DNA from 2 places in the Streptomyces sp. NPDC026672 genome. Region 2 is predicted to be linked to the other one. Evidence: riboswitches for the same ligand, from Rfam matches in the RefSeq annotation. Region 2 holds a riboswitch; the other holds the start of a gene.
What was found. A riboswitch is a leader RNA that binds a small molecule or an ion and turns the genes downstream of it on or off. The one in region 2 is predicted to bind cyclic di-AMP.
Positions count from the first base shown of each region.

Region 1 (4,205 bases), on a different contig from region 2:
TGAAGCTCGCCGTGCTGATCGTGATCCTCGGGCTCGTCTATGTGAAGCGGGACGACGAGACGGTCGACAAGCGGCTGTTCGGGCTGGTCGGCCTGCTGACGGTGGTGAACGTCTTCATCGCGGTGCTGTGGACGTGAGGTGCGGCGGCGCTCTCAGCGGGCGGAGCCGATCGCGGCGCGGGCCGTCAGCAGCGCGCCCGCGGCGACCGCGACCCACACCGCCACGGCGATCCACACGAGTGCCTGCCCCGGGCCCCTGAGCCAGGGGACGCCGACGGCGGCGGCGACCGACAGCGTGGCCGCCGCCGTCATACCCATCGGGAAGGCGGTCGCCCAGCGGCGCACGTCCCAGTTGCGCACGTCACGACGCGCGCGGGGCCGCAGCAGTTCGCCGGCCAGCAGGACGACGTAGCAGGTCAGGTCGAGGACGAGCAGGACGACGGTCACCTTGCGCAGGACGTCCTGGTCGTCCTCGTTCCACAGGTACAGCCGCGGGGTGTCCGCCGTGAGCAGCGCCGCTCCGGTCAGCGCGGAGACGGACGGCGCGCCGCCCGCGATCCACTGGTCGCCGGCGCCCTCCGTCAGCTGCCGCGGGTCGAAGCGGGTGAGGGCGAGGCCGTAGAGGACGAGGCCCAGCCAGAACAGCACCAGCGCGGCGTGCGCGAGCCAGGCCGTGGCCACGGCCCCGCCGATCGTGGCGGCCAGCGCGGCGAGCGCCTGGGTGGCGACACAGGCGAGGAACACCCCGCCGTGCATACGGCGGCCCCAGCGCGGTACGGCGAGCAGCAGCAGGACGGGCCAGAGCACGGCCGCGAGCGCCAGCAGGGCCTCGGCCACACCCTGGGCGCCGAAGTGCGAGAACCGGATGCCGAGGACGGCGGTGGCGGCCACGGCGGTGAGCGCGTCCGGTGTCCGTGCCTCGGCCGTCCAGCGCGTCCGCTCCCGCAGCAGCCCGGTCACGAAGGTCACGGCGAGCGCGAGCCAGGCGACGCAGGCCAGCACCAGGAAGACCCGGGACAGGAACGCGTGCCCGGCCAGCTCCAGCCCCACGGACAGGATCCCGGTGGCCATCACGGCGGCCCCCGCGGCGGGCGGGCGCCGCGTCCACCAGACACGAAGAGGGGAGAAACCGGACATGTCCCGATGCTAAGGATCACCACCCGGCTCCGCTCCCGCCCACACGCGGGCACCCGTCGAAAACCCGCCGATGCGGGACGCGTCCCGTGGGCGCGCGGCGTCCGGTACGCACGGGGAGGCCGCCCGAATCGACGCGCGGGTCCGGGCGGGATCCGTTTCTCCGGCGGCCCCGCCCGGGTTCCTCCGGTCAGGCCGGGCGGACCACGCTGTGGATGATGGAGGCGCCGCCGTAGTAGACCGACTCCTCGCGGACGTAGGCGCCCGGTTTGGGGGCGTGGATCATCATGCCGTCGCCGATGTAGAGGCCGACGTGGCTGATGTCGTCGTAGAAGAAGATCAGGTCACCCGGCTGCGCGTCGGCGAGGGAGACCGTGGTGCCCGCGTTCACCTGGTCCCACGTGGTGCGCGGAAGGGTGACGCCGGCGGCCCGCCACGCGGCCTGGGTGAGGCCGGAGCAGTCGTACGAGTCCGGCCCGGTGGCGCCCCACACGTACGGCTTGCCGATCTGCGCGCGGGCGAACGCGAGCGCCTGGTCGGCCTTGGAGGCGTACGAGGAACCCGACCCCGACGATCCCGAGGTGTCCGACGACCCCGACGTGTCCGACGTGGAGGTGTCCGTCGAGCCGGAGGTCCCCGTCGACGCGGACGCCTCGCCGCTCTCCTGGGCCGCCTTCTCCGCCGCCTGCTTCTCGGCCAGCTCCGCGGCCTGCCGCGCGGCCTCCTCCTGCTTCTGCTTCTCGATCGCCGCGAGCCGCGCCTTCTGCTCGGCCGTCAGGTCGGACAGCAGTTCACGCGCGCCGGCCAGCTTCTTCTGGACCATCGCCTTGGCGGTCCGCAGCTCGCTCTGCGACTTGTCGAGCGTCTCCAGGCTCTTGGTGGCCTCCTGCCGCTTCTTCATGGTCGCGGACTGCTGGGTGACGTAGTCGTCGACCGCCTGCTTCTGCCGGGAGGTCATCCGGTTCATCAGCTGGGACTGGTCGAAGTAGTCCTGGGGGCTGTCGGCCAGCAGGAACGTGGCCGTGTCGGGCGCGGCGGCCCCGGTCCGGTACTGGGCTGCGGCGAACGTCCCCAGCTCCTCGCGGGCCTTGTTGAGCTCGTCCGTACGACGGGCCACGTCGTCCAGGAGCGTGTCGACCTGCTTGCGCTGCTTGCCGGTCTGCTCCTTGGCCGCGTTGTACTTCTCGGTCGCGGACTCGGCCTGGCGGTAGAGGTCGTCGACCTTCTTCTGGACCTCCTCGACGCTCGGCCTGCCGTCGGTCGAGGGTGTCGAGGGTGCGGCGTTGGCGGTCTGGGAGAGCAGGGCCACGGAGGTGAGGGCGGCGGTGGCGAGGACGGGCGTCCCCATGCCCGCGATGCGCGGACCGGCGGGGCGGGACTTGCGGTGCGACGCCAAAGGAGGCGACTCCTTCCATGTTCCGCCTACCGAGTTAGCTGTCGGGTTCGGGCGGGTGGTTCGGAAGGGTTGCCCTACGGCCCGGTCCCCGAAGGGAGTTGGGCCGATTCACCCCAAGGTCGGTGGGTCCCCGGCTCCGGCCGCCCCACAGGCGTCCGGACTCGACGGAGGCCGCGCGGCCCGGCGTCGTTCGCCGGTGGAGGTCGTACGGCCCGCCCGGAACGGTAGCCAACTCGTGTGGCGCCTGTGAAGGTTGATGGGTGATATGCCCGATACATTTTCGTGACCTTTGGTCAAGGTGGGGCGGGACGTGATCGATGTGCTGCGATCGAGGGTGATTTGTTCGTTTCTGATCTCCCGTCCACGGCTCCCACCTCGTGGTATGCGACCCGTCGCGCACCGTGACCGGGCGACCCGGGGGTGGTCGTGGGCGGTGGGACGGGCGTCGTGCGGACGCGGAATCCGGGGATGTTCCCGGGGTGGCGGCGGGTTGTCAGTGGGGCGCCCTAGACTCGGAGAGCGATGAGCAGCCTCTTTGACGAAAGCTTCCTGGCGAACCTCCAGGCCCCCCACGGGTCCGAGGAGGAACCTCCGCCCCCGCCCGAGGACGATCACGCTCCGGAGCCGCTTCCGGACGATCTGTTCGGCGGGAAGTTCGACGCGCCCCCGGACCGCGACGCGTACTACCGCGGCGGCGCCCCCCGTCCGGCGCTCGACGCGGCGGCCCTGCTGGAGGGGCTGAACGAGAACCAGCGCGCGGCCGTCGTCCACGCCGGCAGCCCCCTGCTCATCGTCGCCGGCGCCGGCTCCGGCAAGACCCGGGTGCTCACCCACCGCATCGCGCACCTCCTCGGCGAGCGGAACGTGCATCCCGGCCAGATCCTCGCGATCACCTTCACCAACAAGGCCGCGGGCGAGATGAAGGAGCGCGTCGAGCAGCTCGTGGGCCCGCGCGCGAACGCGATGTGGGTGATGACCTTCCACAGCGCGTGCGTGCGCATCCTGCGCCGCGAGAGCAAGAAGCTCGGCTTCACGTCGTCGTTCTCGATCTACGACGCGGCCGACTCCAAGCGGCTCATGGCGCTCGTCTGCCGTGACCTCGACCTCGACCCCAAGCGCTACCCGCCGAAGTCGTTCAGCGCCAAGATCAGCAACCTCAAGAACGAGCTGATCGACGAGGAGGACTTCGCGGGGCAGGCCACCGACGGCTTTGAGAAGACCCTCGCCCAGGCGTACGCCCTGTACCAGTCCCGGCTGCGCGAGGCGAACGCCCTCGACTTCGACGACCTGATCATGACGACGGTCAACCTGCTGCGCGCCTTCCCGGACGTCGCCGAGCACTACCGCCGCCGCTTCCGGCACGTCCTCGTCGACGAGTACCAGGACACCAACCACGCGCAGTACGCCCTCGTGCGCGAACTCGTCGGCACCCGCGAGCACGACGAGGACACACCGCCGAGCGAGCACGACCTCCCGCCGGCCGAACTGTGCGTCGTGGGCGACGCCGACCAGTCGATCTACGCCTTCCGCGGCGCGACGATCCGCAACATCCTGCAGTTCGAGGAGGACTACCCGGACGCCACGACGATCCTCCTGGAGCAGAACTACCGCTCCACACAGACGATCCTGTCCGCCGCCAACGCGGTCATCGAGCGCAACGAGTCCCGCCGCCCCAA
Region 1 is NZ_JBEZXS010000006.1:219,687-223,891, forward strand. Features, by position in the region: gene AB0F77_RS09425 (hypothetical protein) at 1-137, shown strand, start outside; gene AB0F77_RS09430 (hypothetical protein) at 153-1,136, opposite strand; gene AB0F77_RS09435 (NlpC/P60 family protein) at 1,324-2,529, opposite strand; cyclic di-AMP (ydaO/yuaA leader) riboswitch at 2,538-2,706, opposite strand; gene pcrA (DNA helicase PcrA) at 3,052-4,205, shown strand, end outside.
Region 1: it holds a riboswitch for cyclic di-AMP, as region 2 does, so the genes downstream of both, AB0F77_RS09435 (NlpC/P60 family protein) here and AB0F77_RS36275 (M23 family metallopeptidase) in region 2, are expected to answer to the same signal.

Region 2 (4,205 bases):
GGCCACTCCCGGGAGGGCGACGACCCCGTGGTGCACGCCGAGGAGGCGGCGCTCGCGAAGATCGACCCCGAGGACCCGCGGCTGCCCGGCGCGACCGTCTACAGCAGCCTCGAACCCTGCGCGCGCCGCGCCTCCCGGCCCGCGCCCTGCGCCCGGCTGATCCTGGACGCGGGCGTACGGCGCGTCGTCACCGCCTGGCGCGAGCCGGACACCTTCGTCACGGAGGCCGACGGCAACGGCCTCCTGAGGGCCGAGGGCACCGAGGTCGTCCTCCTCCCCGAGTACGAGGCCCGCGCCAAGCAGCCCAACGGGCACCTGCTGGGCTGACGGGAGCCCGCTCGCCGGAGCCGACGGGCGCCCGTCCGCCGGGCACGACGGGAGCCGTCCGACCGCTTGATCCACCCCCGAGATCAACCCGTGTGCTTCGGGCCCCGCGGATGGCGTACACTGGTTTCACCGACGCGGGGTGGAGCAGCTCGGTAGCTCGCTGGGCTCATAACCCAGAGGTCGCAGGTTCAAATCCTGTCCCCGCTACTGAAGGCCCGGGGCCGGAATCCAGACATGGGTTCCGGCCCCGGGTGTTTCCCGCCCCGTCCGCTCATCCGGTCGGCCCACAGCGTTCGCCGCCCACCCCCGCTGCGGGAAACCTGGACCCCACGCCCTACGTCGGACGAGCGGGAGACGAGCAGTGCGCTCTGGTGAGGTGGAGGAGGGGCCGTACGTCAGGGCGGGCGGCCGACTCCCCGGCGACCCCGCACCGGACCCGGGCCCCGGTACCGAGGGCCCCGTGCCCGAGGAGCGCCCCGGCCGCCGCGCCTCCTGCGTGCGCTCCCTCGTGCGGGCCCTGCCCGCGCTGCTGATCGTCGCCGGCGTCCTCTACGGCGTCCTCACCCCGCAGGCGTTCACCGCCGTCCCCTTCTTCACCGCCGCGCCCCTCGTCGCCGCCCCCCTGTCCTCGCTGCGCACCACCGTCCTGACCGGCCTCGCCGCCCTCGCCGGAACCGTCGTCGTGCACGCCCGCTTCGGCGCCCACGTCAGTGCCGGCGCCGTCACCGAGGTCGTCACCGTGGCCACCGTCGCCGTCCTGGCCGCCGGCATCAACCGCGTCGTCCGCCTCGGCGACCGGCGGCTCGCCTCCGCCCGTGAGATCGCCGAGGCCGCCCAGCGCGCGGTCCTGCCCGAACCCGCCGGACGCATCGGCGGGTTGGACATCGCGGCGCGCTACGAGGCCGCGCAGGAGGGCGCGTTCATCGGCGGCGACCTGTACGCGGTGCAGGACAGCCGCTACGGCGTCCGGGTCGTCGTCGGCGACGTGCGCGGCAAGGGCATGGGCGCCGTGGCGGTGGTCGCCGTGGTGATCGGGGCCTTCCGGGAGGCCGCCGAGCAGGAGCCGACGCTGGAGGCGGTGGCCCGGCGGCTGGAGCGGGCGCTGGCCCGCGAGGGCGCCCGGCGCCCGGGGCTCGACGCCTACGAGGGGTTCACCACCGCCGTCCTCGCCGAGATCCCGCACGGCCGGGGGAGCGCCCGGCTCCTCAACCGCGGCCATCCCCCGCCCCTGCTGCTGCACGCCGACGGAGGGCTGCGCACGCTCGCCGCGCGGGAGACCACGCTGCCGCTGGGCATGGCCGACCTGGGCGTGTGGCCCGACCGGGCCGAGGAGGTCCCCTTCCCCGGCGGCGCCACCCTGCTGCTGTACACCGACGGCCTGTCCGAGGCGCGGGACGCCCACGGCCGCTTCTACGACCCCGGACGGCGGCTCGTCGGGCGCACCTTCCCCGGCCCCGGCGCGCTGCTCGCCCACCTCGCCGACGAGGTGCGCGGGCACTCCGGGGGCGGCATGTCGGACGACATGGCGCTGCTCGCCGTACGCCGTCCCCAACCGATGTCACGGCCGATGTCACGGCCGGTGACCGGACGGAAGCCCTCCGCATAACAACTGACGTACCGTCAGGTTCGGTCCTATTCCCGGATGGGTAAAGACTTGCGGCCAACTCGCCCGATTTTCACCGGTCATGGGCCTAAAGTCCGCCACCGAATTCGTTAATGATCAAGAGGAACGGCTTGGAATCCGGTGGCCGAGTCTATTAACGTTCGATAACGCAGCGCGGTCGTCCCAGCCGTCACAAGAGGCGGCTCCGTGCGCACGCGCCGAATCCCGCAAGGGAACCGGGGAACCACCACCTTGGGGTGAATCACGCGGACACCACCGTGGAGACACGGCTGGTTTACGCGCGTAGGAGACCTTCCCGCTCCGAACCCGTCAGCTAACCCGGTAGGCGACGGAAGGAAAGGAGTACGCCCGCGTGGCGTCCAACCGGCCTGCCCCCGTAGCCCCGTTCGTGCCGAGCCAGCGCGATTCCGAGCCCTTCGCCTACGGGGCCCCGCGCGCCGACGAGGGCACCTGGGAGGAGTGGAACCCCACCGAGGAGTCCCTCCCGCCCGTACGCGGCCGGCACCGCGTCGCCAAGCAGCGCGGCGGCGGGCTCGCCCGCAGCTCCACGGTCCTCGGCGTCGGTGTCATCGCCGCCGTCGGCGCGGGTGGCATGGCCAGCGCCAACACCGGCAAGGCACCGGTGTCCATCTCCATGCCCGACCTCCCCTCCGTCGAGCACCTGCTCGGCGAGTCCCACGCCGAGTCGCCCAAGGGCTCCGCGACCGCGCTCAGCAGCGTCGGCGTGACCCAGGCCGACAGCGCCACGGGCACCGCCGACGCCGGTGAGGCACTGCGCAACCGGATCATGGCCCAGGCCGAGCGGCAGCAGGGTCAGGTCGACGCCAAGGCCGCCGCCGCTGCCGTGGCCGCCGCCGACAAGCAGGTCGCGGACGCGGCCGCCAAGGCGGAGCAGGCCGCGGCCGCGAAGGCCGCCGACGCCAAGGCCGACGCGGAGGCCGCCGCCAAGAAGAAGGCCGAGGAGGAGCGCCTCGCCGCGCTGGCCAAGCAGTACACGCTGCCGACCTCCTCGTACACGATCACCAGCACCTTCGGCCAGGCCGGCTCCATGTGGTCCTCCGGCTACCACACCGGCCTCGACTTCGCCGCCCCCACGGGCACGCTGATCAAGGCCATCCACAGCGGCACGATCACCGAGGCGGGCTGGGCCGGCTCCTACGGCTACCGCACGATCCTGACCCTCGACGACGGCACCGAGCTGTGGTTCTGCCACCAGTCCTCGATCAACGTCTCCGTCGGGCAGAAGGTCGCCACGGGTGAGGTCATCGGCCGCGTCGGCGCCACCGGCAACGTGACGGGACCGCACCTCCACCTGGAGGTCCACCCCGGCGGCGACGCCACCGGCATCGACCCGATGTCCTGGCTGCGCGGCAAGGGCCTCACCCCCTGAGCCACCCCACCGGTCCCCGGCGGTCCTGACGGCGTCCCCCCGACGTCAGGGCTGCCGGTCAGCTGTTTACGCGATCTTTGCGGCGCCCTCGGAATCCGTCTCTCCGCCACGGGCGTTGAACCGGGGTATGACTTCCCTTCGCAAGCTCGGCCCCTCCGACCTGGAGGTCTTCCCGCTCGCCCTCGGCGGCAACGTCTTCGGCTGGACCGCCGACGAGGAGACCTCCTTCGCCGTCCTCGACGCCTACGCGGCCGCAGGCGGCAACTTCGTGGACACCGCCGACTCCTACTCGGCGTTCGCCCCCGGCAACAAGGGCGGCGAGTCCGAGACGATCATCGGCAGGTGGGTCAAGGCGCGCGGCAACCGCTCCGACGTCGTGATCGCGACCAAGGTCGGTCAGCACCCCGACTTCCAGGGGCTGTCCGCGGCCAACATCAAGGCCGCCGCGGACGCCTCGCTGCGGCGCCTCGGCACCGACCACATCGACCTCTACTACACGCACTTCGACCGGCCCGAGGTGCCGGTGGAGGAGATCATCGGCGCGCTCGACGAGCTCGTGCGGGCGGGCAAGGTGCGGTACATCGCGGCGTCCAACATCTCGGCCGAGCGGCTCCAGGAGTCCCTGGACTTCTCCGACCGCGAGGGCCTGGCCCGGTACGTCGCGCTCCAGCCGCACTACAACCTGGTCTCCCGCGACACCTACGAGGGTCCGCTCCTCGACCTCGCCTCCCGGGCGGGGCTCGCGGCGGTGCCGTACTTCGCGCTGGCCGCAGGGTTCCTCACGGGCAAGTACCGGCCCGGTACGACGGTCGACAGCCCGCGTGCGGGCGGCGCCGCCAAGCACCTGGAGACGGAGCGCGGCCG
Region 2 is NZ_JBEZXS010000048.1:17,532-21,736, reverse strand. Features, by position in the region: gene AB0F77_RS36290 (dihydrofolate reductase family protein) at 1-327, shown strand, start outside; tRNA gene AB0F77_RS36285 (tRNA-Met) at 461-534, shown strand; gene AB0F77_RS36280 (PP2C family protein-serine/threonine phosphatase) at 689-1,933, shown strand; cyclic di-AMP (ydaO/yuaA leader) riboswitch at 2,137-2,296, shown strand; gene AB0F77_RS36275 (M23 family metallopeptidase) at 2,304-3,341, shown strand; gene AB0F77_RS36270 (aldo/keto reductase) at 3,469-4,205, shown strand, end outside.